2 regions of the Micrococcus cohnii genome follow, and region 2 is predicted to be linked to the other one. Evidence: predicted binding sites of a transcription regulator. Region 2 holds the regulator's gene; the other holds the start of a gene.
The links. The regulator LexA, encoded in region 2, represses DNA repair genes until DNA is damaged. The targets are predictions, from matches to a motif close to TCGAACANNTGTTCGA.
Positions count from the first base shown of each region.

Region 1: a site for LexA is predicted at 2,578-2,593, ahead of uvrA (excinuclease ABC subunit UvrA). Genes of this name have one in related genera too.

Region 1 is NZ_JACHNA010000001.1:773,846-778,265, reverse strand. It holds gene uvrA (excinuclease ABC subunit UvrA) at 1-2,512, opposite strand, end outside; gene HDA30_RS03640 (MBL fold metallo-hydrolase) at 2,662-3,342, shown strand; gene HDA30_RS03635 (acyltransferase family protein) at 3,363-4,337, opposite strand; gene HDA30_RS03630 (methyltransferase domain-containing protein) at 4,400-4,420, opposite strand, start outside.
Region 2 is NZ_JACHNA010000001.1:401,112-405,531, forward strand. It holds gene hflX (GTPase HflX) at 1-96, shown strand, start outside; gene HDA30_RS01875 (ATP-dependent DNA helicase) at 93-2,165, shown strand; gene lexA (transcriptional repressor LexA) at 2,219-3,001, opposite strand; gene HDA30_RS01885 (LysM peptidoglycan-binding domain-containing protein) at 3,401-3,802, shown strand; gene HDA30_RS01890 (histidinol-phosphate transaminase) at 3,858-4,420, shown strand, end outside.

The DNA of each region.
Region 1 (4,420 bases), 370 kb from region 2:
CGAGGGTGTCCAGGTAGCGGGAGATCTTCGTGTACGAGGAGAAGAACTCCGCAGCCTCCTCGATCGGCATGTCGAGCACCTCGGCGATGTTCTTGCCCTTGTACAGCACCTCGAGGGTCTCGCGGTTATAGCGGGCGCCGTGGCACACCTCGCAAGGGACGTAGACGTCCGGCAGGAAGTTCATCTCGATCTTCAGGGTGCCGTCGCCAGCGCAGGCCTCGCATCGCCCGCCCTTGATGTTGAAGGAGAACCGGCCGGGCTGGTAGCCGCGCACCTTGGCCTCGGGCGTCTCCGCGAAGAGCTTGCGGATCGCATCGAACACGCCGGTGTAGGTCGCCGGGTTCGAACGCGGGGTGCGCCCGATCGGGCTCTGGTCCACGTGCACCACCTTGTCGAGCTGGTCCACGCCCTCGACGGTGCGGTGCCGTCCCGGCACGTGCTTGGCCCCGTTGAGACGATTGGCGAGCACCTTGTACAGGATCTCGTTGATCAGCGTGGACTTGCCCGAGCCGGAGACGCCCGTGACCGCGGTGAACACGCCCAGGGGGATCGTCGCGGTCACGTCCTTGAGGTTGTTCTCCCGGGCGCCGCGCACGCGCAGCACACGCTGCGGGTCGACCGGTCGGCGGGCTGCGGGAACCTCGATGCGCCGCCGGCCGGCGAGGTAGTCGCCCGTGATCGACCGGGTGTTGGCGCGCAGGTCCTCGAGGGAGCCGGAATGAACGACCTCTCCCCCGCGCTCGCCGGCGTTCGGGCCGATGTCGACGATCCAGTCGGCTTCGGCGATCGTGTCCTCGTCGTGCTCGACGACGATGAGCGTGTTGCCCAGGTCTCGCAGCCGCAGCAGGGTCTCGATGAGTCGACGGTTGTCGCGCTGATGCAGGCCGATCGAGGGCTCGTCCAGCACGTACAGCACGCCGACCAGGCCCGAGCCGATCTGCGTGGCCAGTCGGATCCGCTGCGCCTCGCCGCCGGAGAGCGTGCCCGCCGAGCGTTCCAGGTTCAGGTATTCCAGGCCCACGTCGAGCAGGAACGTCAGGCGGGCCAGCAGCTCCTTGAGGACCTGGTCGGCGATCTGCCGCTGCCGGTCGTCCAGGTCCAGGCCCGCGAAGAAGTCACGAGCCTCGCGCAGCGGCAGGGCGGTCGCCTCGGCGATCGAACGCCCTTCGACGAGCACGTTGAGCACCGTCGGGTTCAGCCGGGCCCCGTGGCAGGCCGGGCACGGGATCTGACGCATGAACGACTCGTAGCGCTCACGGGCCGAGTCCGACTCGGTCTCCAGGTGTTTGCGCGCCACGTAGGGCACGACGCCCTCGAAGCCGGTCGTGTAGCGGCGCTCGCGGCCGAACCGGTTGCGGAACGAGACCTCGACCTTGAAGTCCTTGCCGTGCAGCACGGCGTGCCGGACCGTGTCCGGCAGCTCCTTCCACGGCGTGTCCATGCGAAAGCCCAGGTCGGCGGCGAGGCCCTCGAGCACCCGCTCCCAGTACTGAGAGGTGGACTTGCCCAGCGACCACGGGGCGATCGCGCCGTCGGCCAGGGAGGCCTCGTCATTGGGCACCACGAGATCCTCATCGACCTGCAGACGCGAGCCGATTCCCGTGCACTCGGGGCACGCACCGAACGGGTTGTTGAAGGAGAACGAGCGCGGCTCGATCTCGTCGACCGTCTGCTCGTGACCGTTGGGGCAGGAGAGCTTCTCGGAGAACTGCCGGTAGCGTGGCCGCCCCTCGGCATCGCGCCCGGAGAGCTCGGCGGTGTTCTTCTTGCCCTTCTCCTCGACGACCTCGATGTCCACGAAATCGACGACGACCAGCCCCTCGGCCAGACGCAGGGCCGTCTCCACCGAGTCGGTCAGACGCTGGCGGATGCCCTCCTTCATGGCCAGGCGGTCGACCACGACGGCGATCGTGTGCTTGACCTGCTTCTTCAGCGACGGCGGGTCGGAGAGCTGGACGAGTTCACCGTCGACGACCGCGCGGGAGAAGCCCTGGGCGGCCAACGAGGAGAACAGATCCACGAACTCGCCCTTGCGACCGCGCACCACGGGGGCCAGCACCTGGAACCGGGTGCGCTCGGGCAGCCGCAACAGCTGGTCGACGATCTGCTGCGGGGTCTGCCGGTCGACGGGCTCGCCGCAGTCCGCACAGTGGGGCACGCCGACCCGCGCCCACAGCAGACGCATGTAGTCGTAGATCTCCGTGATGGTGCCGACCGTGGAACGCGGGTTGCGGTTCGTGGACTTCTGGTCGATCGACACCGCCGGAGACAGGCCCTCGATGAAGTCGACGGCGGGCTTGTCCACGCGTCCCAGGAACATGCGCGCGTAGGAGGACAGGGACTCGACGTAGCGGCGCTGACCCTCGGCGAAGATCGTGTCGAAGGCCAGGGAGGACTTGCCCGAGCCGGACAGGCCCGTGAAGACGACCATCGAGTCACGAGGCAGCGAGACGTCGACGTTCTTCAGATTGTGCTCGCGCGCGCCCTGCACGACGATCCGGTCGGGCTCCACGGACGCGGCGGACGCGGTGCCGGCCGGTCCGGATGCGAGGCCGTGCGCGGCGGGGGCGGTGGGGTTCGCAGACGTGTTCGACACCCGGCCAGTGTAGGCGTCCGACGTCCGCTGTGCCCTCCCGGACGCTCGTGCGTAGACTTCCCCGCATGTCCCGATCCACCGACGTCCGTCTGCTCCACGACCTGCCCGCCGTCACCGTGCGGGCCTGCTCCGTGTCCGAGATGGACAACAACGTGTACCTGCTCACCTCCACGACGACGGGGGCACAGGTGCTGATCGACGCGGCCGACGACCTCGAGGCGGTGCGCGGCCTGCTCTCCTCCGCCGCGGCGGACACCCCCTGCCACACCCGGCTCGACGCAATCGTGACCACGCACCGGCACTGGGACCACGTCCGAGCGCTCGCGGAGCTGGCCGCCGAGCACGACGCGGTGCTCTACGCCGGGGCCGAGGACGCGGACGCGATCGCCGAGCAGACCGGCGTCGAGATCGACGCTCGCCTGGAGCACGCCGACACCGTCGGTGTGGCCGGGATTCTGCTCGACGTGGTCGGGCTACGCGGCCACACCCCCGGGTCGATCGCCGTGGTCTACGAACCGGGGCCGGACGAGGCTCCCGTGGTGTTCACGGGCGACTCCCTCTTCCCCGGCGGCGTCGGCAACACGGACCAGGACCCCGAGCGCTTCACGAGCCTGATCGACGACGTCGAAGCACGCCTGTTCGACGTGTACGCCGACGACACCCACGTGCATCCCGGCCACGGGGCGTCCACGACTCTGGGCGCGCAGCGGCCGCAGCTGCCGGCCTGGCGCGAACGCGGCTGGTGACCTCCGGGCGGCCCTGAGCCTCAGACGCGTCGGCGGGGGAACTCGAACAGCCAACGCACCCGCGGGTACAGCAACACGAACACGACGCCCGTGCCCAGGCCGGCGGCGAAGAGCACCGCGACGCCCGCGATCCCCTCGGGCATCCACTCGACCCGCCGCAGCAGCCGGATCACCGAATAGTGCGCCACGAAGAGCACGAGCGAGTGCCGTCCTGCCGCGCCGAGCCAGCGCATCGGCGGCGTCTCGGGCAGACGGCCGAACAGCCACAGCACGCTGAGCACTCCGATGACGGCGGCCGTGGCTGTGAGCACGGTGTGGTCCTCGGGATGGCCACCGGCCCGCACCGCGATCCCGGCCCAGAGCAGCGTGAAGGCCACGGGCAGGACCATGACGGGCCACGGAATGCGGTTCCACGACTCGCGCCAGCGGGCGAGCCCGGCACCGACGAAGAAGAACCCGCCGTACCAGGTGATGCGGTCGACGACGAGCAGCCACTCGTTCCCCTGCGGCTCGATCAGCATGCCGGCCGCGAACAGGCCGAGAGCGGTCACCGCCGGTGGGACGGGCCTCAGCACCAGCCCGAGGACGTAGCCGACGAAAATGACGGTGAGGAACCAGGTGTGGGTGCCGTTGAGCCACCACGTCGGCTGCGTGGCGTACTCGATCCCGAACGCGGGGATCATCGCGGCGGTCCACACGAGCCAGGGCCAGGCGATCTTGCGCAGCTTGCCGGCCAGGTAGGCCCGCGGGGGTCGGCGCAGCGAGACGACCAGCAGCATGCCCGAGAGCACGAGCAGCCCGGGCATGCGGAACGCGCCGACGGCGTCGTTGACGACGCCGACGATCGGCGAGGGCCGCAGCCCGGTGTTCACCAGTGCCGTCTGCGCGTGCATGAGCACGACGAGCAGGACGGCGAGACCGCGGAGCGCGTCCATCCAGAGCAGACGGGGACGCGGCGCGGTGGGGCGCGGGTCGGGCGGGGCGGAGGCGGGCATTCCCACACCCTACGGTCCACGAGGGTTCTCACCCGCAGCCACGCGGTCGGTTCCGCCCTGGCTCAGTCGGGGCGATGCCCCAC
Region 2 (4,420 bases):
CGCCCGGACATCGCCGCGGACCTCGAGCCCTTCCGCGTCGAGGACGATCTCGGCCTCGGACGTGAGGTCCCCGAGCCAGGAGGCAGATCGGCATGAGCACGGACGCGGCGGCCCCGCGCACGGACCGGGAACGGGAGGCGCTCGCCCTGCTGGAGTCCGCGGTGCGCGCCACGGGCGGCCAGCACCGAGCGGGCCAGCACCGCATGGTGCTCGAGGTGGCCCGGGCGCTCGAATCGCGTCGGCACCTGCTGGTGCAGGCCGGCACGGGCACGGGCAAGTCGCTCGCCTACCTCATCCCGGCCCTGCAGCATGCGATGGACCAGGAGGATCCGGTCGTCGTGGCCACGGCGACACTCGCACTGCAGGCGCAGATCATGCGCCGCGACGCACCGCGTCTGGTTGAGGCGCTGCGGGACGAGCTGCCGCGCGAGCCCGTGGTCGCGCTGGTCAAGGGGCGTGCGAACTACCTGTGTCGGCACAAGCTCGACGGCGGATACCCGGGCGACGAGGACGCCGAGACCCTGTTCACCACGGCCGATGACGGCGCCGTGGTGGACACGGTCGCGGACGGCGAGTCCGGGCCGTCGACTCCGCTGGGCCGAGAGGTGATGGCCCTGCGTTCGTGGGCAGAGACGACGGACACCGGTGACCGTGACGACCTGGAGCGCCCCGTCTCCGATCGAGCGTGGCGGCAGGTGTCGGTCTCGGCGGTCGACTGTCTCGGTGCGTCGACGTGCCCGGTCGCCGAGGAGTGCTTCTCCGAGCGGGCCCGGGCCGAGGCCGCCGATGCGGACGTCGTGGTGACCAACCACGCGATGCTGGCGTTGTCTGCCTTCGAGGGGCTGGCCGTGCTGCCCGAGTACTCTGCGGTGATCGTCGACGAGGCCCACGAGCTGCAGGACCGGGTCACCGGCGCCGTGACCGGCGTGCTCTCCGGCTCCATCGTGCTCGGGGCGGCCACATCGCTGCGGCGGCACGCGGCGGTCGCGGTCGAGGATCTCGTTTCGGCTGCTGCCGGCCTGGACGCCGCGTTCACGTCCGCGCCGTCGGGGCTGCTGCACGGGGGCGTTGACGAGGCGCAGGAGGCCGCGCTGAACGCCGTGCTCGCGGCGGCGCGCCAGTGCGTGTCCGATCTGGGCGGCGGGAAGGACGCCCAGGACGACGGCGGACGTCAGATGGCCCGCTCCCGGGTGATCGATGTGCTCGAGGTGACCGAGCGGATCCTCGCGGCCCGACCCGAGGCGGACTTCCCCGAGGTCGTGTGGGCGACGCGCCCGGGGCATTTCGAGCCGGGCACCGGGTGGGTTCCCGGCGATGAGGCTGATCCGCCACAGATCTACGTCGCACCGCTGTCGGTCGCCGGCAAGCTGCGCGAGGGTCTGTTCGGCCGCGCGACCACGGTGCTGACCTCGGCGACGTTGACGGTCGGCACGGGGGAGCGCCGGTTCGAGGCGGTGGCCGGTGACGTCGGCCTCAGCGGTCCCGATGCCCCGAGGTACACCGTGCTCGATGTGGGCAGTCCGTTCGACTACCCGCGGCAGGGTGTGCTCTACGTGGCCCGTCATCTGCCCAAACCGGGTCGCTTCGCCTCCGAGGAGTCGCTCGACGAACTCGAACGCATCCTGCAGGCCAGCGGCGGTGGCGTGCTCGGGCTGTTCTCATCGAAGCGAGCCGCCGAGGACGCGGCGGAGGCCATGCGGCAGCGGCTCGGGACCGAGCAGGAGATCCTGTGCCAGGGCGACGGAACGCTCTCCGCCCTGGTGTCCCGGTTCGCCCAGGAACCCGACACCTCGCTGTTCGGCACGATGAGCCTGTGGCAGGGCGTGGACGTCCCCGGCCCGTCGCTGCGGTGCGTGGTGATCGACCGGATCCCGTTCCCGCGTCCGGACGAGCCGCTCTCCGCCGCGCGCACCCGGGACGTCGCCCGGCGCGGCGGCAACGGGTTCATGGCTGTGTCGGCCACGCACGCCGCGATCCGTCTGGCCCAGGGCGTCGGTCGGCTCATCCGCTCGGTGGATGATCGGGGCGTCGTGGCGGTGCTGGACTCGCGCCTGGCGACCGAGCGCTACGGCGGGTTTCTCACCTCCGCCCTGCCGGACTTCTGGCGCACGACGGACCCGGCCGTCGTGTCCGGCGTGCTGCAGCGGCTGCACGCGAGCACCTGAGCTGAGCGCGGGCAAGAATGCGATGCCGCCCGTCGCCGCGGCAGTGAGCGGGTTCAGAGAGAGCGCAGCACCGTGACGACGCGACCCATGATGGTCGCGTGGTCGCCCATGATCGGTTCGTAGGCGGTGTTCTGCGGGAGCAGCCAGGTGTGGCCGTCGCGCTGCCGGAAGGTCTTGACCGTGGCCTCGTCGTCGAGCAGCGCGGCCACGACGTCACCGTTGGCGGCGGTGCTCTGCCGGCGCACGACCACCCAGTCGCCGTCACAGATCGCCGCGTCGACCATCGAGTCACCCGAGACTCGGAGCATGAACAGCTCGCCCTCGCCGGTCAGACGGCGCGGTAGCGGCATCACGTCCTCCACCTGCTGTTCGGCGAGGATCGGCCCGCCGGCGGCGATGCGGCCCACCCAGGGGACCGGCACCGAGTCCGCATCGTCCAGACCGGTGTGCCAGGTGGGCAGGGCCACCACCTCGGCGGCGTCGTCGCCGGGGCCCGAGCGGTCCGCGACGGACTGTGCCTCGGCCTCGGGCGGGCGGGGGGTCTCGGCGGCCGGCCGACCGGCCGCGGTGAGTGGGGTTCCGTCCGCGTCGAGCAACACCTCAAGCGCGCGGGGTCGGCCTGGATCTCGGCGGATGTAGCCGAATCGCTCGAGGCGGCTGAGCTGATGCTTGACCGAGGAGAGGGAGCCGAGCCCGGCCGCGTCACCGATCTCGCGCATGGACGGCGGGTACCCCTTGGCGGCGATCGACGACCGGATCGTTTCGAGGACCGCTGCCTGACGCGGGCTCAGAGCCGGGGTGTGGTCGGCGGCGTCGGGAGTCTCGTGCGGGGCCATGCGGTGTCCAATCGTCCTGCGGGGGCGTGGGTCATCCTGCGTGCCCGTGGCGGGCGGGGACGGGCCGGCCGGGGCTGCGCGGCAGACCTGGCCGTCTCGCGCCGTCCTTAACGTCTCGGGTGCGCCTGATGATCTGGGCCCTGCACGCGGCGCGCAGGGCGTCGGTCAAGCCCGCCGGAGCGGACGTGGTCGATGCCACGACGGTAGCTGACGGCACCGCTGGATTCAAAGATATGTTCGAAGAATCCATGGCGTGTCTCGAACGTGTGTGCTAGAAATGGGATCGAACGAATCGAACACCTGTTCGAATCATGCGCGTCCTCGCGGAGGGCTCCCCGCGACCTCCGGGTCGGGACAAGCGGAGTCCGGCGGGCGCGCACGGAGGGAAAGGCAGTCATCATGACGATCACTCACACCGCCGACATCACCGCTCTTGCCGCCCGTCTGCCGCGTCGTCTCGACCGGCCGACGAGCTCGGGGCGGAACGCCGTGCGCCTGAACCGGCGCGGCCGCTTCGTGCTGCGTGGGCTGCCGCTCATGCTTGCCATGGCCGCCCTCACGGCGTTCGCCCTGTCCGCGCTGAACATCGGGTTCTCGCCCGCAGCGGTCTCCGCCGCCGGATCGGGGGCCGAGCTCGAGAAGGTCGTGGTCTCTCCGGGGGACACACTGTGGGAGGTGGCCGCCGAGGCGGACCCGGACGCGGACCGGTACACCACCATGGAGCGCATCGCGCAGCTGAATGAGCTCGAGGGCGCCGAGCTGCAGCCGGGGACCGAGCTGTTCGTCCCGGCTGGCCGCTGACGTCTCGTCGTGACTTGTGGGTGTCGCCCGCTGCGCGGATTCCTACACTGACGCCATGGATGCACAGGCCACGAAGGCGGCACAGGCCGGGCAGTCGCCGACCGCGAACACACCGAACGACCCGGCATGTGCCGTGACGGTGCACAACGACGGCGGCGTGGCCCCGCTCGACCGGGTACGGCTCAGCGACCTGCCGTTACGGCAGGCCCTGCGCGGTCGCACGCCGTACGGAGCACCGCAGCTCGACGTGTCGGTGCGGCTCAACACCAATGAGAACACCCACCCCGTCCCGCCGGGCGTGGCTGAGGCCATCGCGCAGGCCGTGGGCGACATCGCCACGGGGCTCAACCGGTATCCGGACCGCGAGTTCACCGCGTTGCGCGAGGCGCTGGCCGACTATCTCGGGCACGGGCTCACTGCGGAGGCGGTCTGGGCCGCCAACGGCTCGAACGAGGTGCTGCAGCAGCTGTTGCAGGCGTTCGGCGGGCCGGGGCGTCGTCTGCTCGCGTTCCAGCCCTCATACTCCATGTATCCGCTGCTCGCCGAGGGCACACACACGCAGTTCGTCGACGCGGGGCGGGCCGACGACTTCACCCTGAGCGCCGAGCACGTGGCTGA